Regions from separate parts of the Vibrio sp. 1401 genome, predicted to be linked through region 3. Evidence: riboswitches for the same ligand, from Rfam matches in the RefSeq annotation. Region 3 holds a riboswitch; each other region holds the start of a gene.
The links. Region 3 has a riboswitch for thiamine pyrophosphate ahead of thiD (bifunctional hydroxymethylpyrimidine kinase/phosphomethylpyrimidine kinase). Riboswitches for the same ligand answer to the same signal wherever they lie in the genome.

Region 1: another riboswitch for thiamine pyrophosphate. It lies ahead of thiC (phosphomethylpyrimidine synthase ThiC); the one in region 3 lies ahead of thiD (bifunctional hydroxymethylpyrimidine kinase/phosphomethylpyrimidine kinase).
Region 2: another riboswitch for thiamine pyrophosphate. It lies ahead of thiB (thiamine ABC transporter substrate binding subunit); the one in region 3 lies ahead of thiD (bifunctional hydroxymethylpyrimidine kinase/phosphomethylpyrimidine kinase).

What each region holds. Positions count from the first base shown of each region.
Region 1 is NZ_JAWOWF010000048.1:27,800-37,989, forward strand. Features, by position in the region: gene R7Z77_RS19770 (aminopeptidase P family protein) at 1-1,554, shown strand, start outside; gene thiH (2-iminoacetate synthase ThiH) at 1,697-2,809, opposite strand; gene R7Z77_RS19780 (thiazole synthase) at 2,844-3,611, opposite strand; gene thiS (sulfur carrier protein ThiS) at 3,617-3,871, opposite strand; gene R7Z77_RS19790 (HesA/MoeB/ThiF family protein) at 3,910-4,683, opposite strand; gene R7Z77_RS19795 (thiamine phosphate synthase) at 4,670-6,085, opposite strand; gene thiC (phosphomethylpyrimidine synthase ThiC) at 6,085-8,025, opposite strand; TPP riboswitch at 8,189-8,287, opposite strand; gene crcB (fluoride efflux transporter CrcB) at 8,348-8,731, opposite strand; gene R7Z77_RS19810 (multicopper oxidase family protein) at 8,855-10,190, opposite strand, start outside.
Region 2 is NZ_JAWOWF010000018.1:72,343-82,532, reverse strand. Features, by position in the region: gene fbp (class 1 fructose-bisphosphatase) at 1-515, opposite strand, end outside; gene mpl (UDP-N-acetylmuramate:L-alanyl-gamma-D-glutamyl-meso-diaminopimelate ligase) at 828-2,189, shown strand; gene R7Z77_RS11555 (flavin prenyltransferase UbiX) at 2,191-2,829, shown strand; TPP riboswitch at 2,867-3,003, shown strand; gene thiB (thiamine ABC transporter substrate binding subunit) at 3,076-4,068, shown strand; gene thiP (thiamine/thiamine pyrophosphate ABC transporter permease ThiP) at 4,110-5,696, shown strand; gene thiQ (thiamine ABC transporter ATP-binding protein) at 5,696-6,400, shown strand; partial or broken gene R7Z77_RS11535 (LysR family transcriptional regulator) at 6,419-7,365, opposite strand; gene R7Z77_RS11530 (alkene reductase) at 7,458-8,534, shown strand; gene R7Z77_RS11525 (universal stress protein) at 8,598-9,035, opposite strand; gene R7Z77_RS11520 (TRAP transporter permease) at 9,081-10,190, opposite strand, start outside.
Region 3 is NZ_JAWOWF010000051.1:3,048-13,237, reverse strand. Features, by position in the region: gene R7Z77_RS20230 (trimethylamine-N-oxide reductase 2) at 1-1,670, shown strand, start outside; gene R7Z77_RS20225 (phosphatase PAP2 family protein) at 1,741-2,466, opposite strand; gene thiE (thiamine phosphate synthase) at 2,677-3,291, opposite strand; gene thiM (hydroxyethylthiazole kinase) at 3,356-4,147, opposite strand; gene tenA (thiaminase II) at 4,160-4,828, opposite strand; gene R7Z77_RS20205 (ABC transporter substrate-binding protein) at 4,883-5,833, opposite strand; gene R7Z77_RS20200 (ABC transporter permease) at 5,881-6,681, opposite strand; gene R7Z77_RS20195 (ABC transporter ATP-binding protein) at 6,674-7,429, opposite strand; gene thiD (bifunctional hydroxymethylpyrimidine kinase/phosphomethylpyrimidine kinase) at 7,419-8,276, opposite strand; TPP riboswitch at 8,374-8,481, opposite strand; gene R7Z77_RS20185 (TldD/PmbA family protein) at 8,793-10,178, shown strand; gene R7Z77_RS20180 (TldD/PmbA family protein) at 10,178-10,190, shown strand, end outside.

The sequences.
Region 1 (10,190 bases), on a different contig from region 3:
GTTCCTGCTGATCTATTCGAATACCGTCACTTGATTGAAGAGCCTGCACTAGATTGGATTAAAGACCATCTTGCAAATGGCGCGTCTGTGGCAATCGACCCTCGCATGCACAACGCTGCTTGGCTAGACATGGCACAAGCAAAACTTGCTGGCGCACTTGAGCTTAAGATTCTCGATAGCAACCCAATTGATGAACTGTGGCACGACCGCCCTGCTCCTGTGGTTTCTGATGTTCGCCTAATGGCAACAGAAGCAGTTGGTCAGTCAAGTGAAAGCAAACGCCAAGAAATCGCAGAGCTCGTGAAAAAAACCGGTGCAGACAGCGCAGTGATCACAGCACTTGATTCTATCTGTTGGTTGCTCAACGTTCGTGGTCTAGATGTCTCACGTCTACCAGTTCTGCTTTCTCACGCGATTCTGCACTCAGACTCAAGCGTGGAATACTTCCTAGATCCTGCTCGCCTACCTGCTGAGTTTGACGCTCATGTTGGTGCCGGCGTGACGGTTCATCACCCAGAAGCATTGCAAGCACGACTAGAAAACCTAACTGGCAAGAATGTACTGGTTGACCCTGCGACAAGTAACGCGTGGTTTAAATTGGTTCTACAAAACGCTGGCGTATCTGTGGTGAGTAAAGCTGATCCATGCCTAATGCCAAAAGCAGCAAAGAACGCAGTTGAAATCGCAGGCATGAAAGCATGTCATATCCGCGATGGCGTAGCGATGAGTAAGTTCCTTTCTTGGTTAGATGCTGAAGTCGTTGCGGGTAACCTGCATGATGAAGCGACGCTGGCAGACAAACTGGAAGCGTTCCGTAGCGAAGACCCGACACTTATGGATCTTAGCTTCGATACTATCTCGGCAGCAGGTGGCAACGCGGCGATGTGTCACTACAACCACGAGAACCAACCTGAACCTGGCAAGCTAGAACTGAACACGCTTTACCTAGTGGATTCAGGCGGTCAGTACCTAGATGGCACGACAGACATCACGCGTACAATTGCGATTGGTCAGCCTTCACAAGAGATGATTAAACAATTCACTCTCGCGCTAAAAGGTCACATCGGTGTTGCACGTGCACGTTTCCCGAAAGGCACACGTGGTTACCAAATCGATACGCTAGCTCGTCAGCACCTATGGGCGGAAGGCTACGATTACGACCACGGTACTGGTCACGGTGTTGGTCACTTCCTAAGTGTTCATGAAGGTCCGGCGAGCATTTCTAAGAAGCAAATCGACGTGCCTCTAACAGAAGGTATGGTGCTATCCAACGAGCCAGGTTACTACCGTGCGGATGCGTTTGGTATCCGTATCGAGAACCTAGAGCTTGTTGTTGAAACCCCAACTAACGGTGACTTCCCTGTTTTGTCATTTGAGTCGCTAACACGCTGTCCAATCGACAAGCGTAATATCAACGTTGATATGCTAACTCGTCCAGAGCTTGCTTGGTTGAATGATTACCATCAGAAGGTATGGGATGAGATCAGCCCACTTGTTGAGGGTGATGTGAAAGAGTGGCTTCGTCAAGCAACGCTACCAGTAGCACACAGCTAGAAGCTAGAAGCTAGAAGCTAGAAGCTAGAAGCTAGAAGCTAGAAGCTAGAAAAAAGTAGAGGGTTGATGTTTTGCATCAACCCTCTTTTTTTGCCTATGTTTCACGTGAAACATAACGATGACCAGTGGCTTTCTTTGCTACTTAACCAGAATACGCCGAGTGCCAATCTCGCCATACAGGGTCAAACCCTTTGGCTCGAATCATATCTTCCACAGAACCTGCGCTTCGCTCATCACTGATCTCAAACTGCTCGAGTTCAACATCATCCATCGCATAACCACCCGGCTGAGTTTTCGATGCAGCAGACATACTGGTAATGCCTAAAGGCAATGCGTTATCTCTAAACTTCGGTGACTCACGAGTCGATAATGACAACTCCACTTCTGGATTCAACAAACGATAAGCGCAAATCAGCTGAACAAGTTGCTTATCCGTCATGACTGATTTGGGTTGGAGCGCACCCTCACAAGGACGCAAACGCGGGAAAGAAATCGAGTAACGAGTCTGCCAATACGTGCGCTCAAGATAGTCCAAGTGCGCTGCCACATAAAAACAGTCGGTACGCCACTCTTCCAACCCTATTAAAGCACCAATACCGATCTTATCGATGCCCGCCTTTGCAAGACGATCGGGTGTATCCAATCGGTATTCGAAATCCATCTTGTTGCCACGCAAATGGTGCTCGGCGTAAGTCGAAGGATGATACGTTTCTTGATAGACCATCACCGCATCCAAACCCAATGTCTTGAGCTCAGCGTATTCGTCTTGATCAAGTGGCTGTACTTCCATCGCCAAATAGTTAAAGCGCTTCTTAATCATAGGCACCATTTCGCGGAAGTATTTCATACCCACTTTAGTTTCGTGCTCGCCAGTCACCAGCAATACGCTATCAAACTTCATGCGTTTAATGGCTTCAACTTCTGCAGCCACTTCGTCCCTATTCAAAGTACGACGCTTGATTCTGTTCTCCATAGAAAAGCCACAATAAGTACAAGCATTGGCGCACAAGTTAGAAAGGTACAGTGGAATGTAAAGCGACATGGTATTACCAAAACGCTTGCGAGTTGCCGAGTATGACAGCTGCGCCATTTGCTCTAAGTACGCTTCAGCCGCTGGTGAAATTAGCGCTTTAAAGTCTTCCAAATCACGCTTGGGTTTATTCAATGCTCGCTCGACATCTTGTGCCGTTTTCGCGTAGATCGACATCGAGATGTCATCCCAATTAAGCTGCTTAAATTGTTCAACGAAGCTCATGTTTTCCTCGCTTAATAGCTAAACCAATCTAGGACTAAAGCTCATCTAGGAATGACGTCAGTGGACTCGACGCAACCGCATGAGAAACCTTACCGGCAAGTCCAGCTTCATAAGCCATACGCCCGGACTCTACTGCCAACTTAAATGCCTTCGCCATCGCAACGGGATCGCTCGAAGCTGCAATCGCTGTATTGACGAGCACGGCATCCGCGCCCATTTCCATCGCACGCGCGGCATGTGAAGGAGCACCAATACCCGCATCAACAACGACAGGAACATTAGCTTGGTCGATGATGATCTCTAGGAAATCGTGAGAAACTATCCCTTTGTTAGAACCGATCGGCGCACCTAATGGCATGACTGCAGCACAGCCTACTTCTTCCAATCGTTTACACAGAACCGGGTCAGCATGACAATAAGGAAGGACAATGAAGCCTTCACGAACCAGCTGTTCAGCAGCTGCAAGTGTTTCAATTGGATCGGGCATCAAGTACTTCGGGTCTGGATGAATTTCTAGTTTTAACCAGTTAGTACCCAACGCTTCTCTCGCCAATTGTGCTGCAAACACAGCATCTTTAGCATTCTTTGCACCTGAGGTGTTCGGCAATAAGTTCACACCCGCTTGTACTAACGGTAGCAAAATATCGTCTTGTTGGTCGTTCACATCCACACGCTTCAACGCCATGGTCGCAAGTTGAGAACCCGATACTTGAATCGCTTCTGCCATTAATCGGCTGTTGGCAAACTTCCCTGTTCCCGTGAACAGTCTTGATTCGAATTGTTTATCACCAATTTTAAGCATCGACTTTAACCCCCTGCGATCGCTTGAAACAAAGAGATGCTATCTCCCTGTGAAAGAACTGTGCTAGCCCACTCACTGCACGGCACAACATTGTTATTAATTGCAAAAACACAGCCAATTTCAGGCAGCGCAAATTGACTAATGATTTGCTGTAGATTCGACTCACTGGCAACTTGATGTGACTGGTCATTGATGACAATAGTGATCACATCTAAGTCAGCAGCGGTCATTTGTGTTGTTTGTTGTTCTGATAACGTCATTGCTTCCAACTCTCTTAATTCTGCCTATTACTCGTAAGCTAAATCTGAGCACACACTTGGCACTGTTTGTCTTTGCTTATCGCCATGGTTTGCCATTGCAGTTTCAACCCATCAAACAGATGCAACTTGGCAGCCTCGACATGAAACTTTCCCGTCGCCAGTTTTTGAATTGCCGCTATCGCTTGGTAGTTGCCAAGTGTGCCCACCACCGGACCGACGACACCACTCTCACTGCACTTTTGCGTTTGCGGTAATTCGTCGAACGGATACAAACAGCGGTAACAGGCTGTACTCTCTGCTTCTTGTTCAATCTGCGTTTGATAATCAAAGACAGCGAATTGCCCTTGCCAACCAATTGCCGCCGCCGAGATGAGCGGCGTATTTTGCTCGAAACAAACTTGGTTAATGAGCTGACGCGTTGGCATGTTATCGGTGCAGTCGAGCACCACATCCGCTAGTATCACCTCAAGCTGAAGCTGTGCTTTGTCTAATCGCTTATTGAGGGCACGAATTTGAACCATAGAATTAAGGTCAGTCAGTTGCTTTACAGTCGCTTTTGTTTTCGCAACTTGTAGGTCTTGTTCACGATAAATGATCTGACGTTGTAGGTTACTGCTATCAACTTCATCGTCATCGACCACTACCAATTTACCAACACCCGCTGATGCCAAGTACAAACTCGCTGCGCTCCCTAACCCACCACAACCGATGATCAGCACATGCGATTTGCTCAAACGCTTTTGCCCAATTTCGGCAATTTCAGGCAGAGCGACTTGGCGCTGATAGCGAAGGAACTGCTTATCCGTGAGCATGCTCGCCTCTCTTGGTATCCGCCAACTCACTATTCTGATCAGTGAACGTTAGCTGTCTTTCCTTCATCAGTTGTGCGAAGAACTCGATGACCGATTGAGGTGATTCTGCCAACGTAATAGCACGCACTACTGCTAAGCTAGAAACACCTGTTTGCCAAACTTGGTCAGCATTAGATTGGTCAATGCCACCAATCGCGACCGTCGGAAAGCCAAGCACATAGTCACTACCTGCTTTGTCTTTTGCGGGACGGAAAACCAACTCTGTGTTTCCGTAAGGAATGCTATCAATCAGCTTTTGATAAAGAGACAAGCGCACCAAACCTTGTGGTTTCGATGGCATCTGTTTTGTGGTGGTTGGGAAAATATGCCCTAGCGCGATGTAACTAGGATGAATTTGTACGATGCGCAGTAGCTCATAATAACCATGAGTAGAAAGACCAAGACAAATGCCGGCTTTAGTTAGCTGAGCCAAATTCGATTCTTCTATGTCTTCTTGTCCTAGGTGAACACCATAAGCGCCATGCTTGATTGCCAACTGCCAATAGTCATTGATGAACACTTGTGCTTGATACTGACGACCTAGCTCAATTGCTCGAATGATCTGTTGTTCTAAATCGGCTTGTTGTGGGTTCTTTATTCGCAGTTGAATAGTGTTGATGCCTAGTGGCAGTAGACGCTCAATCCAAGCAACATCATCAACGACTGGATAGAGCCCTAGACTTTGCTTAGTTAGAGTTGGAAAGCTAACGCTCTCACCTTGTGCAGACCAACCAACTTGAATACCTAGTCGGTTATCCTCCAGTACAGGTGTGGGGAAATCATCAAATTGGTCAGCCCACTGAGTAGGTCGTCCCTCATCAAGGTTGTCACTCAACAGTGTTTCACGTGAAACATTCGCTTGTTGAGTTAGCATTCCTCGAGCAAGTGTTAACGCATCTTCGATAGGAAAATCGAGTACTGTCAGCGTTACTGTCCAAGCAAGGTGATGTTCGGGATCGAACATTGCGTTGAGTTTGGACTTAACAGAAAGCGCTCTCACTTCGTCGTTGATTGGGTGACGCCAGATATCAAGCTGAAGCACTTTCTCCTTTTCATCGGAAACCTGCGTATCAGCAATGCCAATATAAATCGCTTTCGACGGTTGCTTAGCACACGCTTCTACCGACAAAGCAGAACGGTAATAGAGAGTAAATGAACACTCAGGCTCAAAGTTATGTCCACCAATAAGGTCAGTCGTTATATGTGTAATCTGTTGGTCGCGAACAAGCTGAATAGATTGAGTTGGGCTCACACCCAACTCAATGTCTTCGATGCTAAAACCCTGTTCTTTCGCCAACAACAAACATTGCTGAACTAAACCTGTCAGTTCAATCAATGATGACGGAATAAGGATTTTGCTCATTAGTCACTTACCTCGGCATGTGCTGCTGGGTGGTATAGCTCGGAGCCTGACTCTCTAAATTCTTGCGATTTCTGACGCATCCCCTCAAGAGGATCATCCAGCATTTTGATCGAGATAGCTTGGTCCGCAGCAACTTGCTCAGTGTCTTTCGCATATTCTCGAACCTCTTGCGAAATCTTCATCGAGCAGAACTTTGGTCCGCACATCGAACAGAAGTGAGCGACTTTTCCAGACTCTTGAGGCAAGGTTTCATCATGGAAAGCACGCGCGGTATCTGGGTCGAGCGACAAGTTGAATTGGTCTTCCCAACGGAACTCGAAGCGAGCTTTAGAAAGCGCGTTATCACGAACTTGTGCACCAGGGTGTCCCTTCGCTAAATCAGCGGCGTGCGCAGCAAGCTTGTAAGTGATCATGCCTACTTTCACGTCTTCTTTGTTTGGTAAACCGAGGTGCTCTTTCGGAGTTACGTAGCAAAGCATTGCACAGCCATACCAACCAATCATGGCAGCGCCGATGCCTGAAGTAATATGGTCGTAACCAGGAGCGACGTCTGTCGTCAATGGACCAAGGGTATAGAAAGGAGCCTCATGACAGTGCTCTAACTGCTCTTCCATGTTCTCTTTGATCATATGCATTGGAACATGACCAGGACCTTCGATAATTACTTGTACGTCGTATTCCCACGCAATCTTGGTTAACTCACCAAGGGTACGAAGCTCTGCAAATTGCGCTTCGTCGTTAGCATCGGCCACCGAGCCAGGACGCAGACCATCACCGAGAGAAAGTGCCACATCATACTTAGCACAGATTTCACAGATCTCTCGGAAGTGGGTATATAAGAAGCTTTCTTGGTGATGCGCTAAACACCATTTCGCAATGATAGAACCACCACGAGAGACGATACCAGTAACGCGTTTTGCAGTCATTGGCACATAACGAAGTAGTAAACCGGCATGGATAGTAAAGTAGTCAACGCCCTGCTCTGCTTGCTCAATCAGGGTATCGCGCATCACTTCCCAGTTAAGGTTTTCAGCAACACCATTCACTTTCTCAAGCGCTTGGTACATTGGCACGGTACCGATCGGAACCGGACTGTTACGTAGAATCCACTCGCGAGTTTCGTGGATGTTACGTCCAGTAGAAAGATCCATTACGGTATCTCCACCCCAACGCGTTGCCCATACTAACTTTTCTACTTCTTCCTCAATCGAAGAAGTGACCGATGAGTTACCGATGTTGGCGTTCACTTTGACCAAAAAGTTACGTCCAATGATCATTGGTTCGGATTCTGGGTGGTTAATATTTGAAGGGATAATAGCGCGACCTTCGGCGACTTCTTTACGCACGAATTCGGCGGTAATATCTTTTGGTAGGTTCGCTCCGAAGCTTTGACCCGGATGCTGTTGATTCAGCACTTCATCGCGATACTTGGCACGCCCCATGTTTTCACGCAGCGCGATATATTCCATTTCTGGGGTAATAATACCTTTGCGAGCATAGTGCAATTGAGTCACACAATGGCCATCTTTGGCACGTCGAATACGTGGTAGATTACCGTAACGAAGACCGTCTAGTGTTTCGTCTTCTAAGCGTTCTTTGGTGTACACCGAGCTTACTTCATCAAGTAGCTCAGTATCGGCGCGCTCTTCAATCCACCCTTCTCTCAGCTTAGGTAAGCCGTTATAGAGGTCTATGGTGTGCTCTGGATCTGTGTATACACCCGACGTATCGTAAACGCGTACTGGCTCATTAGGTTCGAATATAGGCGCTTCTTTTGTGCCTCCAATAAGGCTATCAGCGAGTGATATTTCACGCATTGGCACACGAATATCTGGACGTGAGCCTTCTACGTAGACTTTGCTTGAATTGGGGTACGGTTGTACCGAGAGTGTATCAATGAACTGTTTTGCTTCCAGTCTCGCTTGTTTGCGACTCGACATAGCATTTTTCCTTGCTTTGTTATACTAGATAAAAAGTAATTGGATAAAAATGCTTGGCGGATAGATGCGACAAGAGGAGTCAAATTAAGGCTAGTTAAAGCTTACGATATTTGCCTGTAACAACATTCGACTTTTGATAGATCAACCAGAAAGAACTCCGGTGTGAATATCTTCTCTTGTTCCCTTCGCAGATTCTAATCTGATCAGGTTCAACGGATCCCGAATTAACGGTCTCAGCCTTATGGCACTCCGACAAGTGATGTCAGTATATAAAAACGGCTTGGTGAAACCAAGCCGACCTGTTCAATTTTTAACTACTTTGCTAGCTGCGCATCAATAATTGAAAGCCTATCCACGCCGCTGAAATACTTAACACGACATTCAACAATACGTTCAACCCCATCTTAAAGAAAGCGCCCTGCTGCATAAGCAAAACATTATCCATCGAGAAGGTGGAAAACGTCGTTAGTGCGCCTAAAAAACCCAAGCCAATCACTTGTCGCCAAGGTTCCGTTGCCAAAAGTTCATTATCGAAAGCTGCTATCAATAAGCCCATCATAAATGAGCCAACAACGTTAACGGTTAACGTACCATATGGAAAACCACGCCCCAATAAAATGACACAAAGTTCAGAAATTAAGTAACGAGAACATGCACCAAATGCACCACCCAATGCAATAAAACCCAAAACGGATAGTTGTCCCATAATTCCCCCAGAAAAGTTAATGGAGACATTGTAATCAAATTTACGGCAATAGTGATTATACAATCTTAGAATTCAGCAAATTATAGCGCTTAAAACTTATCAAGATTTAAAAAGTTACAGGAGTCACTTTACTTCAATATAACCCATCAACCCCGTCTTCATGTGTTCGATCACATGACAATGGTACATCCAACGTCCAGGGTTATCTGCAACAAATGCCGCTTTCGCACTGCCGTTTTTTCCAAGCAAGACCGTATCGGTATGAAACGGTTCGTCGAGTTTTTTTCCATCTAACTCAAGAACCGTAAATGTGTGTCCATGAAGGTGAATAGGATGATGATATTGGGTGACGTTCTTTAGGTTGAAGATATAGGTTTTTCCCATCTCCAATGTTGAAAGGGGCGCTGGAATATTATCTTTGCTCATTCCCTCCCAAGCCCGTTTGTTCATCAGCCAGAATTTAGGTATCGCTTTGCCCGATTTATCAGCAGGAGTGATCGCCCCCTCCCACTCAAACACATAATCGATTTGCTCTGCATTTTTCAAATCGAGAGCTGGCACAGGGTTGAGAGGTAATAAAGGCAGTTTCTGGTTGTTCGACAGGTCAGACTCAACAACGTCAAACTCGCACAAAAGGAATGGGAAGCGTCCTTTCATTTGACGCACATAAACACGTTTTCCAGCCTTTGGAGCAATCAATCCGATATCTAACCTCATTCCCGGACCAATTTTGTGCTGAGTGAGCTTATAAGGCGTTTTAACAGGGTTACCATCAATAGCAATAACCCAAGCCTCTGCGCCTTCTATAGCGATCGGGTAAGTAATGGTGTTATCGACATTAGCAATTCTTAATCGTGTGGTAGCATTCTGCTTCAGCGTATAAACAGGTTCATGCACACCATTGACGCTACTCCACTCTCCGGGAGTCCCCATACGAGCGCTCAAGCGCGGCACCATAAGGTTCTTCCACTGACCTTGTTTGTCTAAGTGCCAATGCTTGAGGACGACTTCATGCTCTTCATCAAACTGAACAGGCTCTGCCTCTTCAACGACAATTAGCCCGACTAAGCCCTTACCAAGCTGCTTCACACTATTCATATGTGGGTGATACCAAAATGTGCCCGCATCTGGTGGTGTAAATTCATAAACGAATGTTTCACCTGGCATGATAGGCTGCTGGCTCAAGAAAGGTACACCATCCATTTCAATAGGGATTCGCAAGCCATGCCAGTGGATTGTAGTCGGCTCTGAAAGCTTGTTAGTAAACCGAATTATAACTTTCTCGCCTTGGCGACAACGAATCACAGGCGCTGGAATCGAACCATTAAATGCGAGTACGTCTTTGTTAAACCCAGGGACTAATTCTGCAGTAGAAGGCTCTGCAGTGATATCGTATATATATTGCCCCTGCTTATTAGTGCTCCTAGATAGAGAACATGCAGGTAGAACGGCAAGCGCG
Region 2 (10,190 bases), on a different contig from region 3:
AACATGGTGGAGGAGCCGTAAATCACGTAGCCCGCAGCCACTTGCTTGTGACCAGGTTGTAGGAAGTCTTCTTCAGTTGGTGGAGTACCGATTGGAGAAACACGACGGTAAATCGAGAAGATAGTACCAACAGAGACGTTCACATCGATGTTAGAAGAACCATCAAGTGGGTCCATCAGTACTACATATTTGGCGTTTTGGTTGAGTTCTTTATTGAACGCAACTGCTTCGTCTTCTTCTTCACTGGCAACGCCACACACTTGATCACGAGCTTCAAGCGCGGCTTTGAACTTATCGTTCGCGTAAACATCGAGCTTTTGCTGATCTTCACCTTGGACATTTTCCGTGCCTACAGCACCAGTGATATCACCGAGACCCGCTGCGTTGATTTCGCGGTTAACGATTTTTGCAGCTAAACGAATGGAGGCTAAAAGGGATGATAGATCACCGCTAGCGTGGGGGAAATCCGCTTGTTTTTCGACAATGAACTCGCCTAGGGTGCGCAGTCCTGACATGGTTAATCCTTACATTTTCATTTCATTGGGGGTAGTGCGCAAGTGAGCATCTCTTTATGGATGTTAAACGTTTGCGCTGGATGTAAGTTTAAGTCGCAGATCTTTTTAATGGTAATGAAGTAACTGTTTGAGATCTCAATTTATTTGTAGACTTGTTTGAGGGCTTCATCAGTAAGCAAGAGGTTGTACAGTCTGTGTTCAACCTTGTCATATTTGTGAAAGGGACTGCAAGAAGAAGGCTAAAGTCTCTCGCTTTTCTGGTTGTGATCGCGATAATGAAAGCATTAAAGAACGCATTACAAGGTTTAGTTTATGCACATTCATATCTTGGGTATCTGTGGCACATTTATGGGCGGCGCTGCGATTTTAGCGCGCCAATTAGGGCATAAAGTCACTGGTTCTGATGCCAACGTTTATCCGCCAATGAGCACACTGCTTGAGTCTCAAGGTATTGAAATTATTGAAGGCTTTGACCCGTCTCAACTCGACCCTCAACCAGATCTTGTGGTGATTGGTAATGCGATGAGCCGTGGCAACCCTTGTGTCGAGCATGTGCTCAACACTAACATGCGCTACACCTCTGGTCCGCAGTGGCTCAACGAGTTTTTGCTGCATGATCGTTGGGTATTGGCGGTATCGGGTACACATGGGAAAACGACCACGTCGAGCATGCTTGCTTGGATACTTGAAGATTGTGGTTATCAACCGGGTTTCTTAGTCGGTGGGGTACTCGGTAACTTCGGAGTGTCTGCTCGTTTGGGTGAAAGCATGTTTTTTGTCGTTGAAGCGGACGAATATGACAGTGCTTTTTTCGATAAGCGTTCTAAGTTTGTGCATTACCATCCTCGCACTTTAATCATGAACAATCTTGAGTTTGATCATGCCGACATCTTCGATGATCTAGAAGCGATCAAGCGCCAATTCCATCATTTAGTGCGAACTGTACCGGGCAATGGATTGATCTTAGCGCCGAGGAAAGATCAAGCGTTAGCGGATGTATTAGAGCGTGGTTGCTGGACTGAAAAACAGTTCTCTGGTGAGAATGGTGACTGGCAAGCGCACAAATTAGTGCTTGATGGCTCAAAATTTGACGTTGCGTTGCAAGGTGAGAAGGTTGGTACCGTCGAATGGAATTTGGTGGGTGACCACAATGTGGATAATGCGCTGATGGCAATCGCTGCTGCACGACATGTTGGAGTCACTCCGGATCTTGCTTGCCAGGCATTAGGGCGTTTCATCAATACCAAGCGCCGTTTAGAGCTGAAAGGTGAAGAACAAGGTGTGACGGTTTACGATGATTTTGCGCATCACCCAACGGCAATTGAACTTACTGTCGGTGGTTTGCGTAACAAGGTAGGTGAAAAACGCATCCTTGCTGTGTTGGAGCCGCGTTCTGCCACCATGAAGCGAGGTGTACACAAAAACACACTTGCAGAGTCACTACACAGTGCAGATGAAGTCTTCTTGTTCCAGCCAGATAATATCGAGTGGTCTGTGCAAGACATTGCCGACCAATGCACACAGCCAGCGTTTGTCGATGCGGATATAGATAACTTTGTAGCCAAGATCGTCGAACGTGCGCGACCAGGTGACCAAATTCTAGTCATGAGCAACGGTGGCTTTGGTGGTATTCACGGAAAACTTCTTGAGCAGTTAAACAAAAAGCCTGATTGATATGCAAAACAAAACACAACCCTCTCATAAAAAAGCCATCACGTTGGCATTAACGGGTGCTTCTGGTGCTCCCTACGGCCTTCGTCTTTTAGAATGCTTGGTTGCGGCGGATTATCATGTCTACGTTCTGATTTCTTCGGCAGCTCGTGTTGTGATGGCAACCGAGCATAATCTTAAGCTACCAAGTGGCCCAGAAGCGGCGCAGCAAGCATTGGTAGAGCACCTGAACTGCAATCGAAATAACATCACCGTTTGCGGTAAAGACGATTGGTTCTCACCGGTTGCGTCTGGTTCTGCTGCACCAAAGCAAATGGTGGTTTGCCCATGTTCTGCGGGAAGCGTTGCAGCGATTGCGCATGGTATGTCAGATAACTTGATCGAGCGGGCCGCTGATGTGGTAATGAAAGAGCGCGGGCAGCTGTTGCTCGTGGTTCGCGAAACACCATTTTCAACGCTACATCTGGAGAACATGCACAAACTGTCGCAAATGGGCGTCACCATCATGCCAGCAGCTCCAGGCTTCTATCATCAGCCAAAGAGTATTGAAGACTTAGTGGATTTTATGGTGGCGAGAATTCTTGACCACTTAGGTATTGAGCAAGGTTTGGTGCCTCGTTGGGGTTATGACCAGCGTTCGTGAGCTGATTGTGTAACCACTCAAATACCTTTACAATCCATCCAACTCATCGGGGAGCAAACCCATTTTGCATTGAGTCAATCAATGCATTTGGGCGCTGAGACCTAAGTGCTTTACTAGGGACCCGTATTACCTGAACCAGATAATGCTGGCGTAGGAATTGAGTCTGGATATTGGAAATCCTTAATAGCCGCCTCAAACCCTGTGCCGCTCAACTTATTTCTCTGAAATACTCATGGAGAGCGAGCAGTGAAAACCACTCTAAATCTGATTGCCTTAGCTGCAATCACCTCTACTTCAGCGTTTGCCGCTGAAAACACATTAACCATCTATACCTACGACTCTTTTGCCGCAGATTGGGGGCCGGGTCCTAAAATCGAGCAAGCTTTTGAAGCAAAATGTGGCTGTGACGTTAACTTCGTAGCGTTAGACGATGGCGTGTCGATTCTGAATCGTCTTCGTCTTGAAGGCGGTAATAGCAAAGCGGACATCGTATTAGGTTTGGATAACAATCTGATGGCAGAAGCGAAGAAAACCGATCTGCTTGCCGAGCACAATGTGGATACGGCTAACACAGTGTTACCAAACGGTTGGAGTGACACGACGTTTGTACCGTACGATTACGGCTACTTCGCGTTTGTGTACAACAAAGAGAAACTGGCTAATCCGCCGAAAAGCATGAAAGAGCTGGTGGAAACGCGCGACGATCTGAAAGTGATTTACCAAGATCCGCGGACTTCAACGCCGGGCCAAGGCTTAATGCTATGGATGAAATCTATTTATGGCGACGATGTGACGCAAGCGTGGCAGAAGCTAGCGAGCAAAACCGTAACGGTCACGAAAGGTTGGTCTGAGGCGTATTCTATGTTCCTCAATGGTGAGTCCGATTTAGTGCTTTCTTACACCACTTCACCTGCGTACCACTTAATTGCGGAAAACGATTCGAAGTTTGCTACGGCGAATTTTGCTGAAGGCCACTACATGCAAGTTGAAGTAGCCGCCAAAGTGAAAGGGGCAAAAAATTCAGAACTTGCTGATCAATTTATGAGTTTCATTTTAAGTGATGAGTTCCAATCGGCGATGCCAACGGGTAACTGGATGTACCCAGTCACTGACGTTGAGTTACCTAAAGGTTTTGAAACTTTGAGTGTTCCAAGCAAGTCGTTGAGCTTTAGTGCTGATGAAGTGGCAAAAATGCGTAAGTCTTGGATTCGCGAATGGCAAAGCGCATTGACGTTTTAGCTGACGTTTCCATCCTCATCTGAATGAGATAGGTTTTACCTTTGAATTCTGTTCCAAAAATAGGTTTAGGGGTCGCGATGATCATCGCGACCTTTGTTATTTCTGCCCTAGGTGCTTTGATTGTTCAAGCCCCTTCACTTGATGTGTCTGTGGTATGGGGCGACCCGTACTATCAACATGTCACCAAGTTCAGTTTCTACCAAGCGTTTCTTTCCACATTGCTCAGTGTTGGCTTTGCCATTCCAGTAGCGCACGCACTTTCGCGTCGCCAATTTATTGGTAAATCATTACTGCTTAAGCTGTTTGCATCGACACTGGTTTTGCCGGTTTTGGTTGGTGTTTTTGGGCTGTTAGCGATTTATGGCAACAGTGGTTTGTTGGCGCAGTGGTTGCAAAGTTTCGACACTAAACTGCCATTCTCTATTTACGGTTTGAACGGCATTTTACTCGCCCATGTGTTCTTTAATTTACCTTACGCGGCACGATTGCTTCTGCAAGCCTTGGAGTCTATTCCTGCCGAGCAGCATAAGCTTTGCGCGCATCTTGGGATGAGCCATTGGGATAAGTTTCGCTGGGTAGAATGGCCGCGTTTAAGGCAGCAGCTTCCCCACGTTTGTGGGTTGGTGTTTATGTTGTGCTTTACCAGTTTTGCCACTGTAATGGCGTTGGGGGGAGGGCCAAAATCCACCACCATTGAATTGGCCATTTACCAAGCGATTAAGTTTGATTTTGATTTACAAGCTGGGGCGTTATTGGCGCTGTGGCAGATGCTGTTATGTGGACTGCTTGCTATTGGAGTGCAGAAGTTAACAAGGCCTGTTTCTATCAGTGCTGGAAGCACATCGGTACAGCAATATTTAACGAAGGATCATGGGTGGTCAAAAGCTTGGGATAGCTTTTGGATCATAGGTGCCTTTTTACTGGTAATACCGCCGTTATTGATGGTGTTACTGAGTGGCATCAACCAACAAGTTTGGACAGTATTAACCGATGAGCGTTTTTGGTCTGCGCTATTGAACTCTCTCAAAGTCGCCTGTGTCGCTAGCGCGCTTGCGGTCGCTGCAGGGGTGTCCATACTATTGACCAGTCGCCGTTGGCGGTTGCAGTACAAAAACACGCGAGCCGATCAGATAGAGTTAATCGGCACCATTATTTTGGTGACTCCAGGTCTGGTGATTAGCACCGGTTTATTCTTACTACTGCGCGCATTTACCGATGTTTTTAGCTTGGCATTTTTTGTCGTGATTTTGGTGAACGGTTTGATGGCTTTGCCTTACGTGATCAAAACGCTAGCGCAGCCAATGCTGCACATTGAACAACAGTATCAGTATGTATGTGCCAGCTTAGGCATGCGTGGCTGGCAACGGTTTAAAGTGGTGGAGTGGCAGGCGCTACGCAAGCCGTTTGCACATGCGTTTGCGATCAGCTTTATGTTTGCGATTGGCGATTTAAGTGCTATTGCGTTGTTTGGCGGACAAGAGTTCCGCACTTTACCTCTGTATTTATTCCAGCTGCTTGGCAGCTATCAGATGGACGCGGCTGCGGTGGTATCGGTGACCTTATTGTTGTTGAGTGTGGGCTGTTTTGCCTTGATTGAGAAAGTATTGAAAACGAAGGAGAGAGCGTAATGTTAGTGTTGGATGATGTGCAGTACACCTACCAACGTGAACTGTTTCGTTTTGACTTAACGATTGAGCAAGGACAGATTGTATCGCTGATGGGACCAAGTGGGGCAGGGAAGTCAACCTTGCTGGCGTTGGTGGCAGGATTCATCCATCCTGACCGTGGTGATATTTGTGTTGATGGTGAGTCCATTGTGCGTAAAGAGCCTTATCTGCGTCCGTTCTCTATGTTGTTCCAAGAGCACAATTTGTTTGCTCACTTATCGGTGCGTGACAATATCGGTTTGGGCTTACACCCGGGGCTAAAGCTCACGGTGGACCAAAATCGTCAGATTGAACAAGCCGCGCAGCAAGTTGGTGTTGCAGAGTACCTCGACCGTTTGCCAGAGCATCTTTCTGGTGGCCAGCGTCAACGTGTTGCCTTAGCGCGTTGTTTTGTTCAGCCTCATCCCATGTGGCTGTTGGATGAGCCGTTCTCGGCGCTTGATCCGGTGTTGCGTGAAGAGATGCTAGGCTTGGTAAAAAAACTGGCAGCAGAGCGGGGAATAACCGTATTGATGGTCACGCACCATTTAAGCGATGCCAAAGCGATTGCCAGCCACTTTGTGTTTGTGGCGGATGGTAAAGTGGAAGCCGCGGGTGATATGTCTGCATTGAGTGAACAGCATGCTAGTGAGAAGCTTGCGGCATTTATCCGAGCCGCATGCTAGTGCCCGATAGTTGCTAGGTTATGCTTCTCCGCAACACAAACCATGCCTAGGGCCAAATTCAAATTGAGATCTTAAGCTCATGATATGGTCAATCATTGCTTGTACGCGCCGTGGGCGGTTTGCTCCAGGACGATACACTAAATAAATAGGCATTGGTACCGTGTGCCATTGCGGCAACACTCTGACTAAGGTGCCACTTTCTAGCTCTTGCGTCATGTTCTGCACAGGTAAGTTCGCGATGCCTAGTCCTTTAAGTGCGCCTTTTAATATTGCTTCTACAGTTGTACTTGAAAAGTTACTGGTTATTGAAACATTGACGGTATTATCGTGTGAGATCAGCGTCCAAGGTCCTATTTCTGAAACATATTGATACCTCAAACAGTTATGTTTTGTCAGGTCTTCTGGCGTTTCAGGTACGCCGAACTCAGCTAAATACTCAGGCTAGCAGCCAGGACTCGAGTGGTATAGCCTAATTTTTTCGCGATTAATCGATCATCAACTATCTGACCGACTCGAATTGCCATATCAAAGCCGTGTGAAAACAGATCAACAAAATCGTTCGATGCTTCTAACGCAATTTGTACTTTTGGCCATTGTTTTAAAAATGGCAAAAAGATGTGCTCCGCCATATACGCATCCAACGCTGGTGGCGCGGAAATACGCAGCCGGCCTTGGATCTGTTGTTCCATCTCCTGAACGTCATGGCCAATTGAGTGGAATTCCTCAACTAAGCTTGCAGCACGCTCTAAAACCATTTGGCCAGCTTCGGTGATCACTAACTTTCGGGTTGTGCGCTCTAGCAGTTTGGCTTCAAAGTGTTGTTCGAGTTTGGTTATGGCTTTGCTAACAGTAGATTTTGGTAGGTTTAACTCCAGCGCGCACTTGGTTAAGCTCAGTAGTCGACAGCTTGTGACAAAGATAGAAAGCGTTCTAAAGTTAATTGTTTCTAAATTGCGAACAATCACTTTCAATTATCCATATTGTTTCAATATTAATCTGATTATAGTCTGGCACCTCATCCTTAGCCATCAAGTTATTGTCATTTGAGGTAAACACCATGTCCAACGCTGTAGACTTATTTTCTCCTATCGAACTCGGTCAATTAGCATTAGATAACCGTGCCATTATGGCGCCTTTAACGCGAGCTCGTGCTGGTGCGGACCATATTCCTAATGACCTTATGGTTGAATACTACGCTCAACGTGCGAGTGCCGGACTTATCATTGCTGAATGCACCATGGTGATGGAAGGTACGTCTGCTTTCATGGCAGAGCCGGGCATTTACAGCGAAGAGCAAATCGCAGCTTGGAAAAAGGTAACGGATGCGGTTCATGAGAGAGGCGGTAAGATTGTACTGCAAATTTGGCATGCGGGACGAGCTTGTCATCCTGATCTGAATGAAGGAAAAACACCTGTAGCGGCGAGCGCATTGGCCATTCGTGATGAATTAGTCCATACCCCTTCGGGTAAGCAAGCATATACGGTACCACGAGCACTCGAAGTGGATGAGATAGCTTCCATTGTTGCGGCGTTTAAACAAGGTGCAGAAAACGCCAAGAAAGCAGGCTTTGATGGGGTCGAGATACATGGCGCCAATGGTTATCTTATTGATAACTTCCTTCGTGACGGTTCAAATTTACGTACCGATGAATACGGTGGTTCGGTTGAAAATCGTGCTCGATTTTTACTTGAGATAGTGAAAGAAGTCGTTGAGGTGTGGGGACCTGGAAGAGTCGGTCTGCGCACATCTCCGCTAAATGGATTTAATGACATGAAAGACAATGATCCAGTTGGCTTGGTGCGTTACTTAGCAGAGCAACTTAATTCTTTCGATCTTGCTTATTGGCACGTGATGCGTGCGGATCTGAAAGGCGTACAAAAAGCAGATGTTCTCAAGCCAGCACGCGAAAACTATAAAGGTCACTTAATGGCGAACGTGGGCTACAGTGCACAAGAAGCGGCAACAGCAATTGCAGAAAACAAAGTTGATGTGGTCGCATTTGGCGTTCCCTTTATCGCAAACCCAGATTTAGTCGAGAGATTTAAGAAAAATGCACCTCTTAATGAGGCGAAACCAGAACACTTTTATTTGGGGGGAGCAGAAGGTTATACCGATTACCCAGTGATGGCATAACCCTTACTTGTTTAATATAAAAAGGACGCTAATGTTAGCGTCCTTTTTCGTTTCTGTATTTACTTAGCCTTGCGGTTTTACGACCATCACATTGATTGGAGAATATTCCACAACCTTACTCGCGACAGAGCCAAGCATTACTTTATTGATTTTAGAGCGCTTGTGGCTTGGCATAATGATGAGATCAGCGCCTAAACGTTCTGCATAATCAAGAATGGTCGCGTAGGCCTTGCCTTCAGCAACATGCACTTGGTAAACCACATCTTCAGCAATATGCTCATTAGCGAAAGCTTTTAGTTGCTGCTTCACGTCTTGCTTCATTTTGGCTGCAGCATCTTTCGGAAAGTATGTGGCAACCATCGACATGTGAATACCAGGTAGTACCGTCAGAAGATGGATTTGAGCATTTGCTTGCTTTGCCTGCCAAACCGCTAGTTCAACTGCTCGGTCTGAAAAGCCTTGGTCATTTAGATCAACCGGAACAAGAATTTGTTTGTACATTCAATGTCTCTCATTAAGGCCCCTTTATCCTCGGGGCCAAATCGGTTATGCGCTCAATTGTTCCTTACGAGCACGACGTTTTTGGTTCATTGCAAGCACCAGCAAAATCATTAAGCATGGTACAAACACCCACTCTTTCATCGGACGGTCTGCATCCTGGATAACCCACTTGATTTCCCAATCAAAGTCGATACCTGCGGACTCTGCTGGACTACCAAATTCAACCATATCGACAATCATTTTGTTGTCACTTTCGGTCAGCATCAGACCCATAGATGAAATACGTGCGTCTGCTGTTGTCGCACTGTCTTCGAATGGAAGACGAACCGTTTTCTCAATGTAGTCGCCCTCAAGGTTTTCACCGGCAACACGTAACTCCAATGATTCTCCTACATTTAGTGTTTCCGTGATTTGAGCTACCTCAACGCCAGGAGAAAGAACTTTCGCTGGGTACAGCATGTCCCACCAAAAACCTGGACGGAAAAACGAAAACGTCAGTACTAATAATAGGACTGTTTCCCACCACTTGTTACGCGTGAACCACCACCCTTGAGTTGCCGCAGAGAAAATCAGCATTGCAATGATCGATGAGATGACCGTGAGTGCCAAATGCCACCAAGAGTCGATCCCCATTAACAATAACTGGGTATTGAACACAAACATGAACGGCAAAATAGCGGTTCGAATATCGTAAGTAAAACCTTGGATACCGGTACGAATTGGATCTGATTTCGCAATTGCGGCTGCTGCAAAAGCTGCAAGACCTACAGGTGGGGTATCGTCGGCCAAAATACCAAAGTAGAAAACGAACAAGTGCACCGCTATCAACGGGATAATCAAGCCATGCGCCGCGCCGAGCGTAACAATAACCGGCGCCATTAGCGTAGAGACCACGATGTAGTTCGCCGTTGTTGGCAGACCCATCCCCAGAACCAAGCTAATGATGGCGGTAAACAGCAGCATAAGAATGATGCTGCCACCAGAGATAAACTCGACGAAGTCGGTCATCACTAGGCCGATACCCGTTAGTGTAACAACACCAACAACGGTGCCCGCTGCCGCGGTTGCAACGCCGATACCAATCATATTGCGCGCACCAGAAACTAAGCTCTCGGCAAGATCGACAAAGCCATCTTTGGTTTGCTGAAGCATGTC
Region 3 (10,190 bases):
AGTTCTTTGGTGAGAATGCGGAGTGGATTGCTCCTCACCCAATGACCGACGTGGCAATGATGATGGGTATCGCACACACCTTGGTGAAACAAGGTAAGCACGATAAAGCCTTCCTCGATAAATACACCGCAGGTTACGACAAGTTTGAAGCGTACCTGATGGGCGAAGAAGACGGCGTAGAAAAATCAGCAGAATGGGCATCACAAATCTGTGGCGTACCTGCGAAGCAACTTGAGCTACTGGCTGACATCTTCAGTAAAAACCGCACCATGCTGATGGCGGGTTGGGGCATGCAGCGCCAACAATACGGTGAGCAGCGTCACTGGATGCTGGTTACACTGGCAACAATGTTGGGTCAAATCGGTTTACCGGGCGGTGGTTTTGGTTTCTCTTACCACTACTCAAACGGTGGTAACCCTGCTCGTGATGCTGGCGTACTTCCTGCGATTTCGGCATCGCTGGGTGGCGGCTCTTCTGCGGGGAACGACTGGGCGGTGTCTGGCGCGGTGCAAAGCTTCCCTGTGGCGCGTATTGTCGAGGCGTTGGAAAACCCAGGTCAATCCTACCATCATAACGGTCATGAACTGACGTTCCCGGACATCAAGATGATTTGGTGGGCAGGTGGTGCGAACTTTACTCACCACCAAGACACCAACCGTCTGATCAAAGCGTGGCAAAAGCCTGAGCTGATCGTGATTTCAGAGCCTTACTGGACGGCGGCTGCGAAGCACGCGGACATTGTTCTGCCAATCACCACATCGTTCGAGCGTAACGACTTAACGATGACGGGTGACTACAGTAACCAACACTTGGTGCCAATGAAGCAAGTGGTTGAGCCGCAAGGTGAAGCGCGTAATGACTTCGATGTATTCGCGGACATGGCAGAGATGCTAGCTCCGGGTGGCCGTGACGTATACACCGAAGGCAAAACTGAAATGGAATGGCTGTACGGCTTCTACAAGGCGGCGCAACAAGGTGGCCGTGGCTCTCGCGTAGCAATGCCGAACTTCAGCAAGTTCTGGGAAGATAACCAACTGATCGAGATGAAGTGGAACGAGAAGAACGCACAGTTTGTTCGTTACGCAGATTTCCGTGAAGACCCGATCATGAATCCACTCGGTACACCAAGTGGTAAGATCGAAATCTTCTCGAAAACCATTGAAGGTTATCAGTTGGAAGACTGTCCTCCACACCCAACGTGGATGGCACCAACCGAGTACACTGGCAATGCAAAAGACGGCGAGTTGCAGCTAATGACCGCGCACGCAGCGCATCGTCTACACAGCCAGTTTAACTACGCGAAGATTCGCGAAGAGTACGCAATTGCAAACCGTGAACCTATTTGGATTCACCCTGAAGATGCGAAAGCGCGTGGTATTAAAACGGGCGATTTAGTTCGTGCGTTTAACAACCGTGGCCAAGTATTGGTTGGTGCAGAAGTGACTGACCGAATCAAGCAAGGTTCAGTGTGTATTCATGAAGGCGGCTGGCCGGATCTGGATCCGAAAACCGGCATTTGTAAGAACGGCGGTTGTAACGTGTTAACGTTGGATATTCCGACCTCTCGACTTGCAAACGGCTGTGCGGCGAACTCGGCACTGGTTCGTATTGAAAAATACACTGGCCCAGAGTTAGAACTAACAGCGTTTGAACCACCAAGAAATGGTTAGAAAAAAGTAGCGTTTTAAAGCAAGAAGCCAGCGAATCGCTGGCTTCTTTTTTATCTAGTAATCGTTCACATTAGCGCGAAGCGAGAGAAACAAATGGCATCTGTTTCTTAATTTGAAATGTCGGGAGTAAAGTAAATACAATCGCGACAAACAAGACTGAGCCTATTAAATCTTCAGGGCGATGCATCCCCAGCCATAAGCGGCTATATGCGACGCTCATTCCCCACATCCATAATGACAGTGCAGAGATATAGCACTTGTTCTGTAAGAACAACCCGCCAAAGAAAGCCAAACAAATCGAAACGAAAATCGTATGGCCGGATGGGAAAGAATAGTCTTTCTCGCCTTGCCAATGGCGCGTTCGCCAATCACTGACGTGTTCAGAAATCTGGTTAATTACGTTGGCTTGCTGCTTTGTATCCAACTGATAAAACGCGTCTGGGTGCTCAATCAATTGTTCTGCTGCGAGCAATTCCGTGTAGGGACGCGGGCTTTCTGTCATCAGTTTTAGCCCCGTTTTGCTGGCAAAACCAATCACCAGTAACAACCCTAACATTGAGAGTTTTTGTATCCACTCAATGCGACTTGGTTTAAAGCGAAATAAAGAAAGCAGTAGCAGTGTTAACGTAATTAAAAAGCCTTTGCTACCAGCAGAATCTGTGAGCAAAGTAAAAGTAATACCCAGACTTTCCGGCACCTGTGAAGTGAGATTGTGATAAGAGCCAAACAGCGACATTGGGATGATGCCAAGAACAAACAAGGCGAGCATCATCAATCCATATTTTTTGGTTTTCATTGAGAGCGTTTTGTTTTTATTGAGGGTTATTCAACCACGTGAAAATAAGGGGCTTATCTTACGTTATCTGGCGTGAAAAACTTATCAACGCTCTGTCAATTCGAGCGTGAAAGTGACATTGCAGCTCTTCGTTGTGAAAGGAGAGGTTGTTGAAAGTACTGAAAGGCAAACGCGCTCATCCATAAGCGCTTTGTTCAGGCGTGAGCAAGGTTAGCTCATCAACCCTAATAAATATTCCGATGCGGCTTTTGGATCTTCTGCGTGGCAAATCGCTGAAACCAAAGCTAAGCCATGAACACCAGTGGCGCTGAGTTGCGGAATGTTACTTTCGTTAATGCCGCCAATGGCAACAATCGGCAGTGAAGTCGTCTCTAACGCCATCTTCAAGCCATCAATACCCCAGAACTTCTTGGTGTTGGTTTTGGTCGGCGTCGCGAAGATTGCGCTCAAGCCGATGTAATCAATCGGAAGAGAGTCCGCTTCTGCAAGCTGCTCTTCATTTTCGATGGATAAGCCGAGGATTTTGTTTGGTCCAATCAACTCACGAGCGATATTTGCTGGCATGTCTGATTGCCCGAGGTGAACCCCATCAGCATCAACAGCCAGTGCGACATCTACGCGGTCATTGATGATCAAAGGCACATCGGTATCTTTAAGGATGCCTTTGACGGCTTGAGCACGTTCGATAAACGCACGCACATCGCCGTGTTTTTCGCGAACTTGTACCATAGTCACGCCACCTTCCACGGCTTTTCTCACAACACGCTTTAGTGTGGCTAAATCTTGTTGGTCATCGGTGACCAAATATAAACGATAGGCGTTCATTGGGTTTCCTTTAAGCCTCTCATTGAAAGAGGATTGAGAGGCTAGTGTTAAAAGAGAGAAAAGCTTAGCTCACTTGCAGTTTTAGGCGTTTTGCCAGCGTTTCTTCATCCAGCTGGTAAAGCTCATCCAGCAGGTTCATTTGTAGGCTACCTGGGCCGCGAGCTTGTTCCGCTGCAATCTCGCCAACAACGCCCAGTACCGCCGCTGCAGCAAGGCCGGTATCATCACCAACAGCAGCAAAAGCGCCTGTTAGAGCCGTTAGTGTACAACCCATTCCGGTTACGTATGGCATTATCTCGTGACCATTGTTCAGTTGCACGGTTTGTTCCTTCGTGACGATGTAATCAGTCTCGCCAGAAATCACTACGCTCGCACCATACTCTGCGACTAAGAAGTTTGCTGCGCCAAGTGCTGCGTCGCTGCTGTCTAGTGCATCGACGCCTTTGCTTTGTGCTTGCTCGCCAGCGAGTGCAATGATTTCTGAGGCGTTACCACGAATGATCAGCTTGTTTGCAAGGCGTGCGATTTCACGTGATGTCTCTGTACGTAGTGAGCTTGCTCCGCAACCGACTGGGTCGAGTATAACGATTTTACCATTGGCATTGGCTTGCTCTACGGCATAGCTCATACGAGGTGTCCAAACGCTGTCTAAGGTACCAATGTTGATAACCAGTGAGCCCGCGAACGACATCATCTCTGCCATTTCCTGCTTGGAGTGCGCCATGATTGGAGAAGCGCCGATAGCCAATAGCGCGTTTGCCGTGTTGTTCATCACCACGTAGTTAGTGATGTTGACGACTAATGGCTTTTGCTGGCGTACTGCGGTTAATGCTTGGGTGATTTGTTCAATTAACATGAGACTCTCCGATTAATCTTGCTGAGCATTCAGACCTTGTTGCCAGAATGCTACTTCCATACGCGTTGCAGTTTTGAATACCTGAATCAGGTTTTGACCACGCTGGCTATTGATGTCGATTTCCGCCAATAACTGGTTAAAGTGTTCTGCACCTTTTGCGACACCAGATTGGAACTCCTCACCACCGTAGAGATTAATCCAACTTGCGTATGGATTGCCTTCGATTACTGTCTTTTCATCTTCAATCAGCATCTTACCGATAACGGCATAACCGATAGAGCATGGCGCTAGTGCCGCGTATAGATCAACAAGATCGCCCGTCATGCCAGCATCCAATACATAACGGGTGTAAGCTACTGTGCCGAAATCTTCTGGCTCGTTTTCTAAGTTGGATTCCGTCAGTCCCCATTGCTCACAGTAAGTCACGTGGTGGGCGATTTCAGAATCTAGCAATGCATGTACGCTTGGTAGGGCACGGCGCATGTCATCCAAAGTACGCGCTTTGTAGATCGCTAATGCGTAAGCTCGTGCGTACTGTTTTAGGAAAAGAAAATCCTGTTTTAGGTAATGTAGAAAACAAGGCTGAGCCAGAGTGCCTTGCGCCAATTGCTGCACGAAAGCATGCTCAGTGTATTCTTGCCAATCTTGGTGGCAAGCGTCGATCAAATCTTGGTATTTCATTATGGGTATCTCGTTATCAAAAGACCCTAGGCTTAGATCCTAAGGCCAGTAGAATTAGTCAAAGCTCGGTACGTAATCTTTCGCTTTTGGCAGTGTTTCGATGATGTTTTGTGAATACATGAACTCGGCATAATCATCGTAGCGTTTCAGATCTACTGCAGATGGACGAAGAGCGAAACGAGTTAGTGTGTCATTCCAAGCGCGCTGGTTAAGCTCGTTGTTGAGGGTGTCTGGTGAATAAGCCACAAACTCTTTCCAAGATTCTTTTGGATGGTTAACGATGTAAGTGGTCGCTTGCTCTAGTGCTTTGTTGAATGCCTTGATGGCTTCTTTGTCGTAGTTTTTTGCATTGGCTACGAAGACTAACTCGTCATACGCTGGCACGCCGTGTTCTTCAGGGAAGAAGGCCTTAGCTTTATAACCTTCTAGTGCCAGTTGGTTGGTTTCGAAGTTACGTAGACCGCCCCAAATCGCATCCACCTTGCCAGACGCAAGAGACGAAGACAGCGCCCAACCTACGTTGATGATTTGTACGTCAGAAAACTTCACGTTTTCTTGCGCTAGCATGGTGCCGATTGTCGCTTCTTCGTTGCCTGCGATCGCAATACCGATCTTCTTGCCTTTTAAGTCGCCAAGGTTTTCATTCTTACCGTTGTCCAACACCATCAACGTGTTGAGTGGCGTAGCAATCAAAGTCGCAGAGCGGATTAGTGGCAAACCAGCCGCGACATCGATGGTTAGGCTTGGTTGGTAAGAAATCGCCATGTCGACTTTACCCGCCGCGACCAACTTAGGTGGCGTGCTTGGATCTGCCGGCTCCTGAATGTTGACCTTCAAACCTTGCTCTTTGAAGTAACCACGCTCTTTGGCAATCACGATAGGACCATGGTTTGGATTGACGAACCAATCCAACATCAGTGTCATCTCTTTTTCAGCGGCAAGAACGTTGGTTGATACCACTGAAGCGAGTAGAGCAGCAGCGCTCATAAGTTTGTTTTTATTCACGGGGTTCTTCCTTTTCTTTCCCAATTTTCTTTGGTTATTTTCTGTAATTATTTGCTTTCCCAAGGGATGGCTTTTTTCAATAACTTATCGGTGATGAAGTAGAGTGAGATAGACAGTACGGCGAGGATAAACAGCGCCGCAAACATCTCGTCAATGATCATGCGAGCGTTGGCTTGGAGCATCAGATAACCCAAGCCTTCGCTTGAACCTACCCACTCACCGACCACTGCTCCAATTGGCGCAATAACGACGGCAACACGAATACCTGAGGCTAAAGTTGGTAGTGCGGCTGGCAATTGAATATGACGAAGTAGCTGCCATTTAAACGCGCCCATGGTCTTGGCAAGGTCGAGGTAACCTGTTGGCGTATTGCGCAAGCCGTCATAGCAACATGTCGTGACGGGGAAAAAGATGATGATCGCCGCCATGACTACTTTTGATGCAATGCCGTAACCCAGCCAAAGCATGAGCACTGGCGCGATGGCGAACACAGGGATCGCTTGGCTAGCAATCAGAATAGGCAATAACCAACGCTTCAGCGGCTCGAACATCAGCATTTGCAATGCGAACAGCAAACCCATCGATAATCCAAGCGCCAAGCCAAATAAGATCTCTTGCGCGGTAACCCAAGTATGTTTGAGCAGGACATCGTAACGAGTGACCAATCTATCCAGCACTTCAATTGGTGAAGGTAAGATGAAGCTTGGCATGTCGAATATCACCACGACCAACTGCCACAATCCCAAGATCACCGCTGTGCTGATAACTAAGCGCAGAGCCGGATGGGTCACGCGTTCTTTTTTACTAATACGTGCCGAAACGGAGTTGTACTGAGTCATATCACTCATAGTCTTTCTCCAATTGATCCAAAATCGCTTGTTGAAGCGCGGCGCACTCTCCATCGAGAACTCGGGGCGGCTTGGAGTCTGGAACGACCAAGTGCTGAGCTTGCGCAGGTGTGCCTTGCAACACATAGAGTTGGTGAGCTAATCGCACCGCTTCTTGTGGGTCGTGGGTAATCAGAACAACCGTCTTATCTTTCAGCAATTCGGCAGACAAGGTTTGCAACTTATGACGAGTAACCGCGTCCAGTGCAGAGAAAGGCTCATCCATCAGAACTAGAGGCTTGTCTTGCATCAGAGTGCGAGCAAGGGCAACACGTTGTCTCATGCCGCCAGAGAGCTGAGCTGGCTTAGCATCCGCGTAATCGGCGAGTCCCACTTGGCTTAGTAAAATCAGTGCACGTTGTCTATTTTTCTCTGGTGCTTGCTCTTGAGAAAATCGAGAACTGAGGCAGACGTTGTCTAACACATTCAACCACGGTAGCAATAAATCCTGCTGAGCCATGTAAGCGATACGGTCATGCAGTGCAGCGCCATCCGTTGTGATGAGTTCGCCATGCCAGTCAACTTGGTCATCCAGCAGGCCAGCTAAGTAACGCAATATTGTGGTTTTCCCGCAGCCACTTCGTCCGAGTAATACCGTCCATTTACCGACGGGAATGGTCATGTTCATTCCTGCTAAAGTCGGTGTTTGGCTATCTTTGTATCGCAGACTAGCATCGGAAAGCTGAATGCCAATCGCGTTAGCGAACATAAGTATGACCCGCAAAAAAGTGGTTCACAGGGCCATGGCCTTTACCTACATCCAATTCATCAGCGTGTGCGATAGCTTGGCTGATGTACTGCTTACCCAGGTGCACCGCTTTGTGTAGGTTGTTGCCTTGGCCAAGATAAGACGCGATAGCAGAAGACAGCGTGCAGCCTGTGCCATGAGTGTTTTTGGTTGGAAAGCGTTTAGCGCTGATTAACTCGGCACTGTCTTGCATGATAAGCAGATCGTTGCTGTTTTCATTTTCTTCAAGGTGACCGCCTTTGAGCAGAATAGCTTTGGCGCCAAGCGCACGAAGGTCGGTAATCATATCGTTCATTTCAGATTCTGATTGAGGCATTGGCTTACCCGTCAATGCTGCGCCTTCGGGTAGGTTAGGGGTAATGATGTCTGCGAGCGGAATCAATTCTTCTTTTAAAGTGCTGATTGCCGACTGTTCCAGTAATAGATCACCGCTAGTGGCCACCATTACAGGGTCAATCACGAGGTGTTTTGGCTGGTATTGCTTAATTTTGTCTGCAACGACTTTGATGATGTTGGAATCGGCCAGCATGCCCACTTTGACTGCAACGATGTTGAGGTCGGTAAATACTGCATCAAGTTGGCTCTCTACATGGTCGAGAGGAATGGGGAAAATCGCAGAAACGCCTTGGGTATTTTGCGAAGTAATCGCCGTGATTACCGAGCAAGCAAAACTGCCGGTTGCGGACATCGCTTTGATGTCGGCTTGAATACCTGCACCGCCACCACTGTCTGAGCCCGCGATGGTCAATACGATAGGGGTAGGCAAGGCTGGCGTGTGATGTGAATGAGGTTGTGATTGCTGCGTCATGGTCGCTCCTACTACAAGACGTATAGGAACTGACTTTGACCGTTGCAGATAGATCGATTTTTCGATCGCTATCGCTTACCTAAGAGGGGCGACGAAAGGCAAAGTGTGCATAGTTCCCTACGTCAGTGCTAACTGAATCAGGTTCAACGGGTCTCGAATTTCGATCTCAGCCAACACTTGTCGTGTGGCCCCCCGACTATTTCGTTCGGATGATAGCAGGACCATTGCGGAAGGGATACGTTTTTTGAGCGTAATTATAATGAGTATTCAATTATGCGAGGTGAGTGATAAAGTAAGCACCTAAATGGTTTGCTGTGTGGAATTTACTAGTGCAACGCTCTGGTGAATGAGCAGAACCTGAAATATTTAATAAATAATCGTGGTCTCGTTAAGCAAGGATTAGCACAAAACAAGGTTAAAAAACTGTTAAAATTTAACGTGTTGCCAATTTAACTTTGTTGAACTTTTTCACAGTTAATTAGGAAGGCTAAGACGATCATCGAGCAAGGAGACTTCATGCTTAATTCTGTAACAGCGAAGTCAGTGATCGATCATGCACTCTTTTTGGGGGCTGATTTCGCTGAACTATTCGTTGAACATCACCAAACCAACACTGTCCAGATCTCATCTGGTGAAGTGGATAAGGTTAACTCGGGTATCGATTTTGGTATCGGTATTCGTCTTTTTTTCGGTCATAAGGTGCTTTACGGTTACACCAACAGCACAGATGAAGCCGAACTAAAGCGCGTAACCTCGCTGCTTGCTGCAAAAGACAAGCGTGAGCAAATCGCGTCAGCGGGTTCTTTGAATTTGAACCGCTACCCAATCCAACATGGTTGCCGCATGTCGCTAAGTAAGGATGCTAACCTAGATTCAAAAATCGCGTTTCTATTGAAAGTTGACCAAGCCGCACGTGCTGAGAGTGAGCATATCAGCCAGTTTATTGGCAGCGTTCTTCAGCGCGAGCAACAAGTGTCTATCTTCAACTCAGAAGGTCTACACGTTGACGATACTCGCCACTACATTCGTGTTGCTGGTAACACTGTCGCGCAAAAAGGTAATGAGCAGTCTTCTGGTATGGAAGGTCCTGGCGCTCTTGCTGGTTGGGAATTCAGTGAACAGCTTGATGCCAAAGAGCTAGGTCAAACTATCGCGCAGCAAGCGTTAGTAAAACTTGGCGCGGATGCTTGTCCATCGGGTGAAATGCCGGTGGTGATTGGTAACGGCTTTGGCGGCGTTATCTTCCATGAAGCATGTGGTCACTTGCTAGAAACCACTTCAGTTGCGAAGAAAGCATCAGTCTTCCACGACAAGATGGGCGAAATGGTTGCTCACACCGCAGTGAATGCAGTCGATGATGGCACCATGACCAACGAATGGGGCTCGATTCACATTGATGATGAAGGTATGAAGACTCAGCGCACTCAACTGATCAAAGACGGTAAGCTAACCAGCTTCATGGTCGATAAAATGGGTGGCATGAAGACAGGTTATGAGCCTACGGGTTCTGGTCGTCGTCAAAACTACAAGTTCGCACCAACCTCGCGCATGCGTAACACCTTTATCGAAGAGGGCGAGCATTCACTTAATGACATGCTGGCAGGCATCGAACGTGGTATCTATGCGAAGAAGATGGGCGGTGGCTCTGTTCAACCGGGTACGGGGGAGTTTAACTTTGCTGTTCGTGAAGCCTACCTCATTGAAAATGGCAAAATCACCAAGCCTCTGAAAACAGCAACGCTGATCAGCACGGGTCCAAAAGTGTTGAAAGAAATCAGCATGGTCGGCAAAGACATGGCGCTTGCGCCGGGCATGTGTGGTTCCGTGAGTGGTTCAGTACCAACAACTGTCGGTCAGCCAACGCTGAAAGTAGATAACATTCTGGTAGGAGGCGGTAACTAATGAGCCAAGAAC